DNA from 3 places in the Desulforhopalus glucosivorans genome. Region 1 is predicted to be linked to each of the others. Evidence: riboswitches for the same ligand, from Rfam matches in the RefSeq annotation. Region 1 holds a riboswitch; each other region holds the start of a gene.

Region 1 (5,458 bases):
TGACGCCAAGAGGGATGAGATTATCCCGAAAGGCAGCAGACTCCCGCGTTGATACAGAAATACCAGCCCTTGGCATAAATAGACGAAAGGCACAGAGAAACTGTACAAAGGTTTTGTCATCAACACAGTTCTCAGGACTAAAGTCACCTTCAGCTGGATTAAACCTGGGTAAGGAAAAAGCGACCTCAGTTTCAAGATAGTTATCGTCAAGATAGCGCCCATGGAGCCCTGTGAAAAACGCCTCACTCCTCATCTCACCAAGCCCCAGGAGGCTCCCTAAATTAACCACCCGAAACCCCGCCTTTGCTCCTCGTTCCGGCCCATTAATGCGATATTCATAGTTACTTTTCTGACCTGCGAGGTGAACGCTTTTATACATTTTTTGATCATACACCTCTTGATAGAGAGTAAGACCGTCAGCGCCTGCTTCTTTAAGCTGCCGATAATCCGGCTCATCCATTGGAAATATCTCAATGGATACCGAGGCGAAATATTTTTTCAGGCAGCGAACCGCCTCCACCAGATAGGCCGTCGGAGTCACCTCTTTTGCCTCACCTGTGAGGAGCAACAGATGCTGAATACCGGTCTTGGCAATTTCACGGGCCTCCACCTCGATTTCTTCAATGGTCAGCTTTCTTCTCTTTATCTTATTCTTCAAGTTGAAGCCACAGTAAGTACACTCATTTGAACAGTAGTTTGAGATATAGAGTGGAATGAACATTTGAATTGTTCGACCAAAATACTGAATAGTCAACTTCTGAGCTTTAGCAGCCATTGGCTCAAGATAATCCGCCGCCTTTTCACTCAGCAGCATGAGAAAATCGAGGTTTGTTAATTTCTCTTTGGCCAGGATCCGCTCAATATCAGCATTTTGCACCGATGCGAAAAACGACTGAAAATCGAAGTCCTCATACTCTTTAACAATATTATAAAATGACACAGCAATTCCTCAGGTATAGTACTTACATTCGAGAATTAGACCTTAGACGCTCCGGATACTTTTCACATAAAAAATCAATCTAACCCCGGTGAACGGGAAAATAAGCCTGGATACGTACCTTCACAAAATTCAATCATAAAAAACAAGAATTGAATTTCTAAGGTGCTAAAAAGCCTGTTAACGGAGATGACGCCTTGGCTAAGTGACTCTCACCTGCAATCTCAGCAAGATATGCCATTCTACCAGCCTGAACAGCAAGGCCAAAGGCACGTCCCATAGCTTCCGGGTCCTGAGCAGTGGCAATTGCAGTATTCACAAGCACTGCATCCGCACCCATTTCCATGGCCTCTGCTGCCTGGGAAGGCCTGCCAATTCCTGCATCGACGACAATAGGCAGACTACAGTTTTCAATGAGCTGGGCAATCATCGATTTTGTTTCCAGACCTCGATTCGTACCAATAGGCGATCCAAGGGGCATTACAGCAGCAGCACCTGCTCCCTCCAGACGTTTTGCAAGAGGAAGATCTGGCATCACATAGGGAAGAACAATAAAATCCTCTTTTGCCAAAATCTCGGTGGCCTTCAAGGTTTCAATATTGTCCGGCATCAGGTACTTCATATCTGTGATAACCTCTATCTTAATAAACTTCCCGCAGCCGGCTTCCCTTGCAATACGAGCTACCCGTACAGCCTCATCCGCTGTACGCGCCCCTGACGTATTGGGTAATAAGGTCACATGCTTTGGTATGAATTCGAGAATATTTTCAACAGGCGAAGAGAGATCGATACGACGAAGTGCCACTGTGATCATCCCTGAGCCACTTGCCTCAAGCATAGCAGGGATCTGACTGTTTGAACTGAACTTTCCGGTTCCGGTGAGTAGGCGACTATCAAATTCCACCCCTCCAAGAACTAATTTTGTATCCTGCATCTTCTCAACCTCCTCCTACAAAACTGAGCAATTCCAGTTGGTCATCTTCTTGAAGAGACACCTCTGTCCACTGCGCTTGTTTTACAATTTCACGATTATGTTCCACCACAAGTGACTGGGCGGCCAAGCCCTTTGCCTTCACAAGTTCAGCGATGGTGCACGGGTCAACAGTTTCAACCTTGCCATTAACACGAATGTTCATTTATCCTCCATTACAATAAAAAAAGCCGCCTTCCTAATTACTGGAAAAGCGGCTTTATCATTATATATAGATCAGATACGATGATTTTTATAACGCCGCTTTCCTTCGCCGATATTAGTCGGATCAGGTTCCAAGGGTTGGATTTTTCCTCTCAGCAAGAAGCACCCCTAGCGATGACTATGTATGTAACAGTCTCCTGTAAAATTTGCAATACGTGTATATTCTAGAAGATGCCCATTCGTTTTCACACAGCGCTCAGAGTATAAACATGTCTCTAACAAAAAAAACACACTTCACGCTTTTAAACCTCACACCTTGAATTTTGGAGTAGTATGAAAATATCGCTTTTTACAGATGGAAGTGTGAATACAAAATTAAAGATTGGTTATGGGGCATATCTGGTATTACCTGAAGACGGCGAACCACAAACTGACCAGATAAAAATTAAACAATTTGCTGACACCTCTTCCACAAAATTGGAACTACAGACACTGTTATGGGCCTTATCAGAAATATCCGCAACTGAGATCATCTCATATACAGATTCCCAAAATATTGTCAGACTGAACGCGCGAAGAAAAAGACTGGAAGCAAACCACTACTACGCAAAAACCGGAAAACTACTGAACAACCATGAACTCTATAAGCAATTTTTCCAATATACTGATAATTTGGATCTTACTTTTAACCAGGTAAGAGGCCATGCACCAGCCAAAAACAAGAGCAAGATTGAGCTGATTTTCTCCCTGGTTGACCGTGCATCCCGCAATGCTCTACGTAACTACTCCACCAAGCCCAACCCAGAGTTTTTTGTATAGTCCCGCAAAGTGAAATAATGGCAATATAAGTCCCATATCATGTCTTGACCTCCTTGAGGTTATCGAAAAATACTGATACAAGTATCATCAGCCGGATTGTAAGAGATTCTCCACTATATACAATACAATCACCACAAAAATATGAACGACACATTTCAACAAATAAGCCTTGTTGGCTTTATGAAACACAACGGCGGTCTGGAGTTCAGAACAATTTCTAAAACTGCCTACGAATTCAGAACCATGGTACAAGACATTCACTTGAACCCAGGTGGTATTACCCATGGCGGCTTTATCATGAGCCTGATGGACTCTGGAATGGGAACAGCTGTTCATCGAGTACTTGGTGAGGGTGGAAGAGCTGCAACAATTTCCTTTGACGTCAAATTTATCTCTGCATCAAAACCTGGGGATCTACTCTTTGGTAAAGCCAAAGTCCTTAGAAAAACACGATCCATAGTCTTCATGCAGGGCGAATTACGCTGTGGTGAACGGCTCATTGCAACTGCTGAAGGGATTTGGAAAGTCCTGTAACATAGTCTTCACAGCCGTCTTTACTCAGCAAGCATCTGCCACGAATTAATATCAAAATCGTCCCACAATATATAAAAAGAATAGCCATACCTGGCTTATCTCACCACGTTATCCAGCATGGATTAACAGGCCTGAGAATGAGGCTGAGTTATTCTATCTCCATGAGAAAACGGGCCCGCCCCTGGTAACAGTTGTTCCAACTGTAATTATGATGAACACATCCAAGTAGCCCACCGTTATCATGGTGAACACTTTGGGAGGAATGAAGTTTTCCCCATGCAAAATCAATATTTCTTTAGTTGAAATTCCATTCTCATTCAGATAGATTCTCTGTTTTGTTGTTGAAACTAGCTGTAAAATCAACTCCGTAAAGCGACAAGACATTTCCGACGAAACAGTTCATAAAAACATTTCACATCTGATACCTATGAAAAATCTCCAACCTTTTACTACCTGCGAAACTCCACCTCAATGTAGGCGAACAAACAAAAAGACAGCACTCCTCACCCTTACCTGCCTTTTCATTGGCAGCACAAGTTATGGGGCGGGATTTTCAAACTTCACCCAAGGTGCGGGCCCCGTAGGTGTTGGTAACGCAACTATTGGCCATGCGGAAGGTATCTCATCGATATACTACAATCCGGTCCATCAACTTGAGTTTGAAGGCCTCAATCTAGAGGGCGGATTTTCCCTGCTTAGCCCTGAAAAAACACTTGATTCCTCCGTTACGGGTGAAACCTACGAATCAAATTCTAAAATATACTCTCCTGTCCATTTTGCCGCCACATACAGGACAACAGACACCATCTCATTAGGTTTTACCGTCAATAACAGTTTTGGTCTCGGCAGTGATTTCGACAACGATACAGTCTTCAAATATATTACAACTGAATCTGAGTTGGTGACATGGGATATCAACCCCTCTCTTGGCTTTAAATTCAGTGATCAGTTTGCAATTGCGACTGGATTTAGAGTTATTTACACGGAGGCGTCGCTCCAGCAAATGGTTCCACTGCAAAGCGTCGGTCTGCCAGACGGAAAGCAGAGTTTTGAAGCGGACGGTACAGGATATGGCTGGAATATCGGTGCGACCTATTCACCAACAGAACGCTGGTCAATAGGTGCTTCCTACAGGAGTCCAGTGGATGTTGAGCTTGATGGCGACGTCAGTTTTTCTCTGCCCGTAAGTAGCCCTTTATTAACCAGCCTCTTCCCTGATACTGGTGCTGAGTCAGAACTCAACCTTCCTGGTCAACTCTTTTTGGGTGTGGCATACAAACCTTCCCCCAAGTGGGTCTTTGAAGTTGCCACAAGGCTCGAACAATATTCATGTTACGAGAAGCTTTCGGTTACAAGTGAAGCCCCCATCGCCGGACAAACATCCAGAACCATAGAAAAAAACTGGGATGATGTCTGGGGATATATGGCTGGGGGAAGCTATCAGACCGACGCTGGTTATCGTTTTTCAGCGGGATATATCTTTGAGGAAAATCCGGTCCCGGACGAAACATTTGAGCCTGGAGTCAGCGGACTTAACAAACATACACTTACAGTTGGTTTAGGGAAGCAGATTAAGAATATCACGGGGAAAATAAGTTACGCTCATGATTTTTATGAAGACAGAGAAATATCCAACAGTGGCACCGCATCTCTTGTAAATGGAACCCAGAGCCAAACCAATCAGATGCTTATCGTAAGTCTTGCCTGGCAATTATAAATTAGAGGATTCGTCTGCCATGGCCTCCCAAGGATCCCTCTCATCAACCACGGATAACCAAACCTGGTGGGACACTGTTCATCGCTCCGCTACGCACAATAGCCAAGAACCCATGCCAAAGCAATTGTCAGGCATGAATACCCTATGGCTGATTCACTGCATCAGGACCTATCATCCTGAGGTCGATCTGCAAAATATTGTGCGGGAGACAAGAGATATGGGCCCGTTCTATATAAAGAATCTTCGGACAGGTCACTGCGAACTGGTTGAGCTCACCCATCTCGAAACCAGGGACTACTGGTTTTCCAACATGTTC
Region 2 (5,458 bases), 2.5 Mb from region 1:
AGGCAATTCTCCCCTATGCCTATGCAGGAAATATGGGCGCTGTGAGCCGCTTTGCAGGCTACCCTCTCTTTAGCAAACTGGGCACTTCAGAACTTGGTGAAACCATCTGTTCGGCAGCTTCTGGAGCAGGCTGGGCTAAACAGTGCGCAGGTCTGCCAGGTTGTCCCCCTGAAAATGCAGCCGATGCTCAATTGATCATTATCTGGGGTATTAATGTCAAGGTGACCAACGTTCATTTTTGGCAGTACGTAGCGACAGCTAAAAAAAATGGGGCCAAGGTCATTGTTATTGATCCGTACCGCAATCAGACTGCTCAGTCTGCTGATAGCTATATTCAGGTAAGGGTTGGCGGGGATAGTGCACTTGCCCTGGGGATGTTGAAGGTCATCATAGAAGACGACTCCATCGACCACAGCTTTATAGCGCGAAAGACCACAGGTTTTGAAGACATTAAATCCTATGTTCAGGATGTGCAATTATCTGACTTTGCTGACGATAGCGGTGTTGATGAAGCTACAATTACGTCCCTTGCAAGACAGATGGCCGGTTGTAAAGAGACCTTTGTGCGTATTGGTATTGGAATATCAAGAAACAGCAGGGGGGCGATGAGTATACGCTCCATAACCTCTCTGAGTGCAGCCCTTGGACTTTTTATGGGAGGCACCGGACGAGGTGTTCTTCTCAGCTCCAGGGCGTTTAGCGGTGATAGGGATATTTTGACAAAGGATTCAATCAGAAATGAGCCTGGCCGGACCATTAATATGATTCATCTGGGCTATGCTCTGACCGGTTTGGAAGACCCCGTTAAGGCCCTTATTGTTTACAATAGTAATCCGGCAACGGTAAATCCCGACAGTAGCACTGTCCGTTTTGGCCTGGCAAGAGAAGACCTTTTTACCGTGGTACATGAGCAGGTAATGACGCCCACCGCCCGCTACGCAGATCTTGTGCTGCCGGCCACTACCTTTCTTGAAAACATGGATGTTTACACTGGCTACGGTCATTTTTACATGGGGGTTGTGCGGCCGGTTATCCCGCCAATGGGTGAGGCCAGGAGTAACTTCGATTTCTTTCAGGCCCTGGCTGCAAAGTGCGGTTTTGATGATCCTGTATTTAAAGAATCCTGTGAAGAGAGAGTGAGAAAGTATGTTGGATCAATGTCAGGTATTCCAGAAGGTATTTCTGTGGATGAGATTATGGGTGGAGCACTGGTTCATTCCACCAGAAGTTCAGCCAGTGGTGATGTGTTAAAAGGCGAGTCAGAGAAAATTCCCTTTTCGGTAATTGATGGAAGTAGTGATCCAGTTACAGCCTGTGTACTTCCAGCGGGCGAGTCCGTGGATCCTGACCTGCTTGCTCGTTTTCCCCTACACCTCATAACACCGCCCCACCCGGATCTACTCAACAGTACCTTTGGAGAGCGGTATAGTGGAGAACTGGGAACAGTTCTGGTGCACCCCTTTGATGCTAAGCGCTTTAATGTGACTGATGGTACTATTGTTGTTATCGTTAATAACCGGGGACGTTCCAGAAGAAAGGCAAGGGTAACCGACGATACCCAAAAAGGTGTTGTTGTGGCTGAAGGACTATTCTGGGGAGAGGACGATGAATCAGGTGCCCGCGCAGGTGGGATTAATGATCTCACCTCCCAGAAAGTAACCGATATGGGTGGGGGCGCTACCTTCCATGAAAGTAGAGTGACCTTGATAGTACCCTGAACTTAATATGAGCAAAGCAGGCGAAAATCTTTGAAAATTAAATGAATAATGTGAATGGAATTGTCGCAGCTGCGGGTGCTTTTGTACTTTGGGGAGTATTACCCGCCTATTGGAAGGCGCTGGAAAATGTCCCAGCCTATGAAATCCTCTGTCACCGTATGTTCTGGTCACTGTTGGTGACCTTGGGACTTGTCATGGTAACAGGTGGTATGAAGGTCTTCCGTGAAGGTCTGCGAGACCGAAAAAATTGTATTACCTACACCATCACGGGTCTTTTGTTAGGTGTGAACTGGCTCCTGTATATTTGGGCGGTTAATGCCGGTTTCATTGTGGAAGCGAGTCTTGGTTATTTTATTAATCCCCTTTTAAATGTGCTCTTTGGAATGATCTTTTTTGGCGAACGGATGCGGCCTCTGCAGTGGCTTGCCCTGTTATTCGCTTTTCTGGGGGTACTCTATCTCACTATATACTATGGGAAGTTCCCATGGATTGCATTGGTGCTCGCCTTTAGTTTTGCAACCTATGGGCTGCTCCATAAGAAAAGTAAGCTGGGGGCACTTGATGCTCTTTGCCTTGAAACCGGGATACTCTTTATTCCTGCAGCACTGGTACTGGGGTGGCTTGCCTTTCATGGGGAGGGTGCCTTTGGTCATGTCCAGGTCTCAGAATCTTTACTGCTTATAGGAGCGGGCGTGGTCACCACCGTGCCACTTCTCTTATTTGGCTATGCCGCTAAAAGGATACCCCTTTCAACCGTTGGCCTCATGCAGTACCTTGCACCAAGTATAAATCTAATCCTTGGGGTTTTTATCTATGGTGAGGAGTTTCCCCAGGCACGATTTATCGGTTTTTCCATGGTCTGGGGAGGCTTAATACTCTTTGTGATTGAGAACCTTTTGAGGCGCTATAGGGAAAAAAGACGGGTGCTTGCAACGGCGGTATAAGTAATTCGCCATACGACATGGGCTCCCTGTAATAGGTAGCCCATGTCGTTAGTATCCTACGCCGCTTCTTTTCTTTGGTTCATAACCTTATAGGCACAAAGCTCTCCGCACATGGTGCAGGCTCCATGAACATCGGCCGCTTCTTCTGTTGCACCTCTTCGTTTTCGGGCAAGGGCAGGATCAAGGGCGAGCTCATACTGTTTTTCCCAGTCGAGATCTTTACGCGCCTTTGATATGGCGAAATCCCTCTCCGCTGCACCGGGGATTTTTTTGACGATGTCGGCTGCATGTGCTGCAATTCTGGTGGCCATTACACCCTCATGTACATCCTGGGCATTGGGTAAACAGAGGTGTTCACTTGGCGTAACATAGCAGAGAAAGTCTGCCCCAGAGCTTGCGGCAATAGCACCCCCAATGGCGCTGGTAATGTGGTCGTAACCCGGGGCAATGTCGGTGACCAACGGCCCCAGGACGTAAAACGGTGCCCCGTGACATAAGCTTTTTTGCAGCTGCATGTTGGTCTGGATCTGGTCAAGGGGAACATGGCCCGGGCCTTCAATCATCACCTGTATTCCCTTGGCCCATGCCCGCTGGGTCAATTCTCCAAGGGTTGACAATTCGTGAATCTGAGCACGGTCTGTGGCATCGGCTATGGCGCCTGGGCGAAATCCATCACCAAGGGAGAGTGTTGCATCATAAGGCTTTACCAGGTCCAGTAACCTGTCATAATATTCATAGAGTGGATTTTCGGCATTGTTATGCTCCATCCAGGCACAGGTAAAACTCCCGCCCCTTGAAACAACCTCCATCAGTCGGCCTTCCTGATCCATTATCTCTAGAGTCCTGCGGGTTACACCACAGTGAACTGTTATAAAATCAACACCATCGTCGAGGTGCTTTTTAACCCCATCAAAAATTTCGTCCACGGTCATATCGACAATGGCCTTACCTTTTTTGATAACGGTATCGCAGGCAGCCTGGTACAAAGGTACAGAGCCGATACAAATACTTGTCTCTTTAATGATTGCAGCACGTATCTCGTCGATGGGGCCACCGGTGGAGAGGTCCATCAAGGCGTCGGCACCGGCAGCAACAGCTACCTTTGCCTTGGCAAGCTCGTTGTCGATACTGGTGTCATCCTTACTGGTGCCAATGTTGGCATTTACACGGGTTTTAATTCCCTCGCCTACAGCCAGTGGTGTACCGCCTTTGTGACGGTTGTTATGACAGACTATTGCAGTTCCCTTCGCTATCTTATCACGCAATTCCGAGGCAGGTATGCAGGCATCATCGGCTGCCTGTTGCATTTTATCGGTTATTATTCCTTCGCGGGCAAATTCCATTTGAGTCTTCATCAAAATCGATCTCCTTGTGGGTGTAGATAGGGATCGGAATCTTGAGAAGTGTACAGCAGACCCAATTAATCCTTTCCCTACGCCGGTATCAACCGGATCAGGTTCAAAGGGTCGCTCGTGATTGAGCTCTCAGTCCGTGGACTCCCCCAGGCTTCATAAATCGAAGCCTAAACTACATAAGGGAGGTGAAAAGGTCAAACAAAAGGTGAATAACTAAATATTTTCTACAATGATCATAAAAGGGAGGACGGGCGTTGCTGAGGCATTGGTGATGTAATTTGGGTTTTTGTCATAAAAACAAGGAACTCAGGATTAAAGTTTAGTCAATCATGTGGGATGAATTATAGGGTTTGTCGTTTAGTCAGGGAGTGTTTTTGTTAGTTAGGTTGTGGTGAAAATATGTTTACTTTAGCAGAGAGGCTTTTGTTACGTATACCGCCGTGATTTCTTGCAGCCTGCCTAACGATTAAGGATAGATAGTGTGAGGAACGAACCACTATCTTATCCGTTGTTGGACAAGCCCGGTATAGTAATAAGGAAATATATTCTGGAACGAGAGGTGGTAGGAGTGAATTTGGATTGTCTTCACTTTTCTAAGGACGCAACTTACCTGTTACCCTTGAGGGTTTGAAAAAGCGTTTATCTCATAAAGACTTCAACCTCCCTGTAAAAGGATGGTGGCCGGTGCCTCAAGGGTTGTTTATCCCGGGCCCTCAAAATGTGACCTAAACCCAACAACGAACATTGGGGACCGACAACTTGAACATTTGAAAGTCGGCCTTACTCGTGGTTTAGGGAATGCGATTTTGACATACAAGATAAGCTGGATTAATCCGCGCCACTTCTTCGCATTGCCATGAAGAAATCCATAATCCCGCACTCGCCTGAACCCTTTTGGGAGTACATGTTGTAACAAGAGTTTGAGGAAGTCCTCACCTCGCAAGGTTCTGAAGCAGGTATCTCCAGATTTACTTTCAACGTACTTAAAAGTGACGTTCCCGTTTTTATTGGCAACAATGTTCTTTTCACCGAGAACACCACGATATAGATACCGGGATAAGTATTTCAATATAGTCGCTCCCTTACCGACATGTCGGCAGTCCACAAACCATTTTTTTGGTTTGATAGGAGGGAGAGAAAAGCCGGTCTCTTCCAGTTCTGCGATGCAGCGGGCACGAAAGACCTTGGCCAGAGAGAATGAATTGAACAGGTATTCTCCCTTGGCCTTTTTCCAGAAGCGATGGCGTTTGTCTATTCCTCCTCCTGGGATCACCGCATGAATATGCGGATGGTAGTCGAGTTTCCTGTTGTTTGTGTGCATGACCATCGTCATGCCAATTTCAGCCCCCAGATTTTTCTGATTAAGCCCGAAGTCTTTCAGGGTGGATGCAACACACTTGAAGAACAGTGAATAGACTGTTTTTTGATTCCTCCATGCCAA
Region 3 (5,458 bases), 850 kb from region 1:
ATGGGCCGAGCAGGCAGAGAATCTCTCCCTTTTCAAGTTGAAATGACACGTCTTTAAGTAGTGATTGACCATCGTAGCTGTTTGAAATGCTATTAACAGAGAGTATTGGTCCTTTCGTTTGGTTATTGATCATTATTAATGTCTTTTTTGGGCTATATCTTCAGAAGGTGAGAACTTACCGATAATCCAGAAGCTGGAGCAGGTAACAAGCATAAGAATAGTGCTCATAGCCATTGCCTGACCGTAGTTCATGTCACCAGGTTGGCTGAGAAACCTGAAGATGGCAACAGGCATTGTCGGAGTGTGAGGACGGGTTAGAAATGCTGAAGCACCAAATTCCCCCATGCTGATTGAAAAGGCGAAAATGGCTCCCACGAGTATCGCACGTCTTATGAGAGGGAAATCGATGAGTCTCCAAATGGTAAAAGGGGATGCTCCCAGTAAACAGGCAGCCTCCCGTAAGTTATTTGGTATTTGTCTAAGGCTTGGTAACACGCAGCGAACAACAAAGGGGAATGCAACAAGAGTATGGGCAATAGGTACAATGATGAGTGTGTCTCGTAGGTTAAGTGGGGGTTGATTTAGTGTGATGATATACCCGAAACCCAGAGTTACAGCCGATGTTGCAAGAGGGAGCATAATAATGGCATCCCAGAGGTTGGTTCGGCGTTTTGAGCCGCCTGCAAGAAATACAGCTGAACTTATTCCTAAAAGTAGAGAAAAGACCATGGCCGTCAGGGCAAAACCAATGGAGTTTGCGACCGAAGAAATTGGTTCAACATAAAAAAGTGAATCCGATTCTCCTGAGAAAAGCTGTCTATAGTAGCTGAGGGTAAAACCATCTTCACCAAATAGAGAACTTATAACGAGTGCGCCCAGGGGAAGAATGAGTAAGGCCACCATAAAACCAATGTTACAACCAACGCCAAGTTTTTGGCAATTCGATTTTACATCACTAAGGGTGGCCTCGCTCGTGCCTGAGAAAAAGGAGACCTTAGCATGTTTACTGAGCCTTGCATGGAGCCACATCAGCAAAAAATTAAAACAGATCTGAATAAGCGATAGGGCTGCAGCCATGGGCAGGTTAAAGAGTTGTACCGCCTGCCTGTAAATTTCAACTTCTAGTGTTGCGTATCCCGGTCCACCGAGAATAAGCACAACTCCAAAACTGGTAAAACAGAAGATAAAGACAAGGAGGCTGGCAGACCCTATTGCAGGCAGGAGCAGGGGCAGGGTGATTTTGTAAAAAGCAGTCCACGGGGATGCTCCAAGCATCCTGGCAGCTGTTACTATACTCGGATCGAGTGAACTCCAGAAACTGGAAACAATACGTACGACCATTGTGTAGTTGTAAAATACGTGGGCGATGAGGAAAAAAGTAACAGTCTGTTCTATATCTATTGGAGCACTGTCGAGATTAAAGGTTGAGATAAGAACGTCATTGATGAGACCATTCTGCCCAAGCAGTGCCCTGAAAGCAGCAGCAGTAACAACCGTTGGCAGAACGAAGGGAACTGTCATAAGTGCTGTAAGGAGGTCTTTGCCGGGGAAACGGAATTTGGCAAAAACATAGGCACCTGGTATGGCTAGAACCAGTGTGATAACGGTTGAAAGTCCGGCCTGCCAGATTGTGAACCAGAGAATCTTGCCGTAGGTAGGAGTTGTGAATAATCTGCCTAACTTCTCTGTATCTAGTGGGAAAAAACTGTAGGTGATTATCTTAAGCAGCGGGTAACAGTAAAAGACGATTAAAAACAACATGGGCAGGGAGAACAGTAATAGCATGACAGGTTTTCTGGAAAATATCATGTCCCGTTCTCCCCTATTTGGATGAGCTTATCTTTATCTCAGTACTGCAGTTGTCCAGGCGTCGATCCAGCTGTCACGCATTGATTCAATTCGTGCAGGATCAACCATGGCAGGTTTTTCAGCGACCACCGCATGTTTTACAAAGACTTCTGGCAATTGAGCGTCTGCATTACTTGGAAATACAAACATTTTTAAGGGGATGTCTTCTTGTAAGGGGACACTTAACATAAAGTCGACGAATTTTTCAGCCAGAGTTACGTTTTTGCTTCCCTTTAAGATACCAACAAATTCAATCTGGCGAAAAGCTGATCCATCACTTACGACAGCTGCAGTTGGCGCTTCAGTCAGTGGTTTTTCGGAATAGTAGACAGCTGCAGGAGGGGAGCTTGCGTAGCTTACAACGATGGGACGATCTCCTTTTGAGGCGGCGGTGAAATGACCAAAGTAGGCATCTTCCCAGCCACCTGCAACGAGGACATCATTTGCCCGCATTTTTGTCCAGAAATCCAGATATTTTTCTTCGCCAAAATAACCGATGGTGGCAAGTAAAAATGCCATACCGGGGGAGGAAGTGGCGGGGTTCTCAACCACGGTGAGTCCTTTGTACTCAGGTTTAATAAGATCAGAAAGACCTGCAGGTGGGGCGAGTGCTTTTTCTCTAAACCAGGCCTTGTCGTAGTTAAGACATACATCACCATAGTCCACAGGAAGAAGACGATTTTCCTTGTCGAGTCTCAGGCTTTCCGGGATCTTGGCAAGAAGAGGGGAGTTGTATTGTTGAAAAATGTCTGCAGTGAGTGCCCGGGATAAAAAGCTGTTATCCACACCAAAAAACAGATCAGCAAGGGGGTTGTTTTTTGAAAGAATAGCCTGGATAAGAGCAGCCCCTGCATCCCCGGATTTTAAAAAGCGAACCTTCACGCCGTTTTCTTTTTCAAAGGTGGCAATGAGTTCTTTACTGACATCAAAACTGTCATGGGTCATTACGGTAAGGCTTTCTTCTGCCTGCACCGCAGGAGAGAACAAGAGGGTGATCGCTAATATCGCAATCCCAAAGCTGTGATATATATGATTCATTAAGATCTCCTGGGGTTAAAGTCGTCGCTTGTTGATTCGTTGGATGTGAATGCTTGCAAAATTAAAAAGCCGACTCCAGTTATGGAGGCGGCCTCATTCAGACAGATCCCTCCGCCGGCATTATCCGGATCAGGTTAAACGGTCGGGTTGTAACACCCCTCTCAGCCCAATGTATGAGGCTCCCGTATCAGAGTTACAACATAGGGTAAATAATGGACCATTGCAAGCAGGTTAAAAGGAAATGAAACAACTATCGGATGATGGTTATTTTTTCAGTACAACGACCGTCTCAATATGATGGGTTTGGGGAAACATATCAATGGGTTGTATTTTTTGTATTGTAAATCCTTTACTGGTGAGTTCTTTAAGGTCACGGCATAGGGTTGCCGGGTCACAGGAAATATAGACGAGTGTTTTCTTGCATAGCTTACTGAGCTGCTGTGCAAGCTCGGGTGCGCCTTGCCTGGGAGGGTCAATTATTACGCAGTCAAATGTAGCGCTTTCTGCAATGAGCTGATCGCAACCTTTGTGAACAGGTTGTTTGGTAAATATGGTGTTTGTTCTCCCTGCGGATGCGCTATTTTCTTTTGCACATCGAATCGATGCGCCCTGACCTTCGATACCATGGACACTGGCGGCAAGAGAGCTAAGCGGGATTGCAAAATTTCCCATGCCGCAATATAGATCGAGAACTGTGTCGCTGCTATTAAGAGCACAAAAGTCAATAACGGTTTCGATCATCCGCTTGTTTTGGGCCAGATTGACCTGGCAGAAGCCGCCGACCTCCCATCCAAGCTGTAATGACTCCTCTATACCCTGCAACTTTTGGTAGTGGAGGTTCAGCATCTTGTTTGATTCAGATGTCTCCGCTCCAACTGGACCAACCATGGGAAAATCCTCTCCCTTAAAAAAAATGCGGTCAATTGAAGAAATTTCACTACACATTTTCTGGGCTCGTTTACGGTCAGCGGGGCGAGGCTTTCTTTTGAAGTGGAAAATACAGGAGACTGCATCAGTTGTTGGGTTTTGCTGTAATTCAAGCTCGGTTGAGAGTTCAAGCAATTCCATAGCGGGCTCACTTTTTCGTAGAGCAGTGAGGCTTAAATTTATAGAAGGCTCTGCAAGAAGACACTTGTCAACTTCAACAATGTCATTGGAGCGAAAGCGGTTGAAGCCCAGGGTTTCATTATCCCCGACTTGCAATCTGATTCTTTGGCGATAGTTGAATGGAGACGGTGCAGGTATAACCTCTCGAACTGTATCTTTAAGTGCGCCTAGAGTAAGAACATCCTGGCGGAGAAGCAGATCGACCACAATGTCTCTTTTAAAAGTGGTTTGCGCATCGTAGTTGCAGTGTTGAAGGTTGCACCCCCCACAACGACCGTAGTATTGACATGGAGGGGTGATTCTGGCAGGGTGTTTGTTTTCTATTTGAGCGGCTTTGCCAAAAAGATAGTTTTTTTTAATTTCCTGAGTGGTTACAATTATATTTTCGCCGGGCAGGGAAAATTGTACCAGGACGACCTGTTTTGAAGGAAGGTGACCGAGGCCGAAACCGCCGTTGACGATTTTTTTTATGGTGACAGTTTCCTTGTGCATTTTTATCCGGTTTTGAGCTAATATTTGGTATTTTACTTTAAAAAATCCTGCAATACAAAACAGGAAATCTGAAGAGTACATTGAACTCAGGGGCTTAGAACAGCCACCCCAAAGTACGTTAAGAGAGATCTTTGTACTATTTATACTGGTTTATTTCCCCGTTTGTTGGGAATAGTCCATGTTTATAAAAAGAGGACGTTGCTGGAGCGACGATAAAACACGATTCTTGGAGTTTTTTAATACATCATCATTCTCTTGTCGAATTGTATTCGTCTTCCTTTTCAGTTTGTGGATGGTATCACCAGCTCATTCTAAGCCTGTTAAAGTAGAGGTCGAAGTAACCGGGGTGACAGCCTCACTCAAAGAAAATGTTCTAGCCTACCTTACCCTGTACCTGCAAAAAGATAACGAACGATTAAAAGAGAGTACTGTCAAAAGGTTGCATGCCAAAGCTTCCACCGATATTGCTTCAGCTCTTGCTCCTTTTGGCTATTATAATGCCACCGTAAAACCGAAGCTCACTAAAGATGATGCAGGATTTCATGCAAGTTACCTTATTGATAAAGGACCTGCCGTTCGCGTGAGTAGCGTCAATATCATGATAAATGGGGCTGGTCAGGAGAATAGGGTAATAGAAAAAGCGGTGGCAGCCTGGAAACTGCCTGTGGGTACGGTCCTTGATCAGGCAGTGTATGAACAGGAGAAAAAAAAGATCATAAATACGGCTATTAATGAAGGCTATCTTGATGTCGTTTTTGTAACAAAAGATCTGGTTGTAAACTCTACAACGAACAAGGCAATTATTTCACTCGTCGTAGATACAAAACAGCAGTACGTTTTTGGGGAGACAACCTGTAAGCAGGAGGTACTAAAACAGGATCTATTAAATAGATATTTACCCTACGCCAAGGGCGATCCTTATCAACCCTCTAAGATTTTTGAGTTGCAGGCTATTTTGTATAAAACCGATTTT

The links. Region 1 has a riboswitch for thiamine pyrophosphate ahead of thiS (sulfur carrier protein ThiS). Riboswitches for the same ligand answer to the same signal wherever they lie in the genome.
Region 2: another riboswitch for thiamine pyrophosphate. It lies ahead of thiC (phosphomethylpyrimidine synthase ThiC); the one in region 1 lies ahead of thiS (sulfur carrier protein ThiS).
Region 3: another riboswitch for thiamine pyrophosphate. It lies ahead of ACX6CI_RS04370 (thiamine ABC transporter substrate-binding protein); the one in region 1 lies ahead of thiS (sulfur carrier protein ThiS).

The regions. Positions count from the first base shown of each region.
Region 1 covers NZ_AP044854.1:159,998-165,455, reverse strand. Annotated here, with positions in the region: gene thiH (2-iminoacetate synthase ThiH) at 1-940, opposite strand, end outside; gene ACX6CI_RS00730 (HisA/HisF-related TIM barrel protein) at 1,098-1,871, opposite strand; gene thiS (sulfur carrier protein ThiS) at 1,876-2,073, opposite strand; TPP riboswitch at 2,157-2,252, opposite strand; gene ACX6CI_RS00720 (RNase H family protein) at 2,406-2,891, shown strand; gene ACX6CI_RS00715 (PaaI family thioesterase) at 3,033-3,425, shown strand; gene ACX6CI_RS00710 (OmpP1/FadL family transporter) at 3,853-5,142, shown strand; gene ACX6CI_RS00705 (sensor histidine kinase) at 5,162-5,458, shown strand, end outside.
Region 2 covers NZ_AP044854.1:3,238,862-3,244,319, reverse strand. Annotated here, with positions in the region: gene ACX6CI_RS14040 (molybdopterin-containing oxidoreductase family protein) at 1-1,718, shown strand, start outside; gene rarD (EamA family transporter RarD) at 1,760-2,662, shown strand; gene thiC (phosphomethylpyrimidine synthase ThiC) at 2,719-4,020, opposite strand; TPP riboswitch at 4,074-4,175, opposite strand; gene ACX6CI_RS14025 (IS91 family transposase) at 4,718-5,458, opposite strand, start outside.
Region 3 covers NZ_AP044854.1:1,006,165-1,011,622, forward strand. Annotated here, with positions in the region: gene ACX6CI_RS04360 (ABC transporter ATP-binding protein) at 1-133, opposite strand, end outside; gene ACX6CI_RS04365 (ABC transporter permease) at 136-1,809, opposite strand; gene ACX6CI_RS04370 (thiamine ABC transporter substrate-binding protein) at 1,843-2,886, opposite strand; TPP riboswitch at 2,977-3,082, opposite strand; gene rlmD (23S rRNA (uracil(1939)-C(5))-methyltransferase RlmD) at 3,151-4,485, opposite strand; gene ACX6CI_RS04380 (autotransporter assembly complex protein TamA) at 4,778-5,458, shown strand, end outside.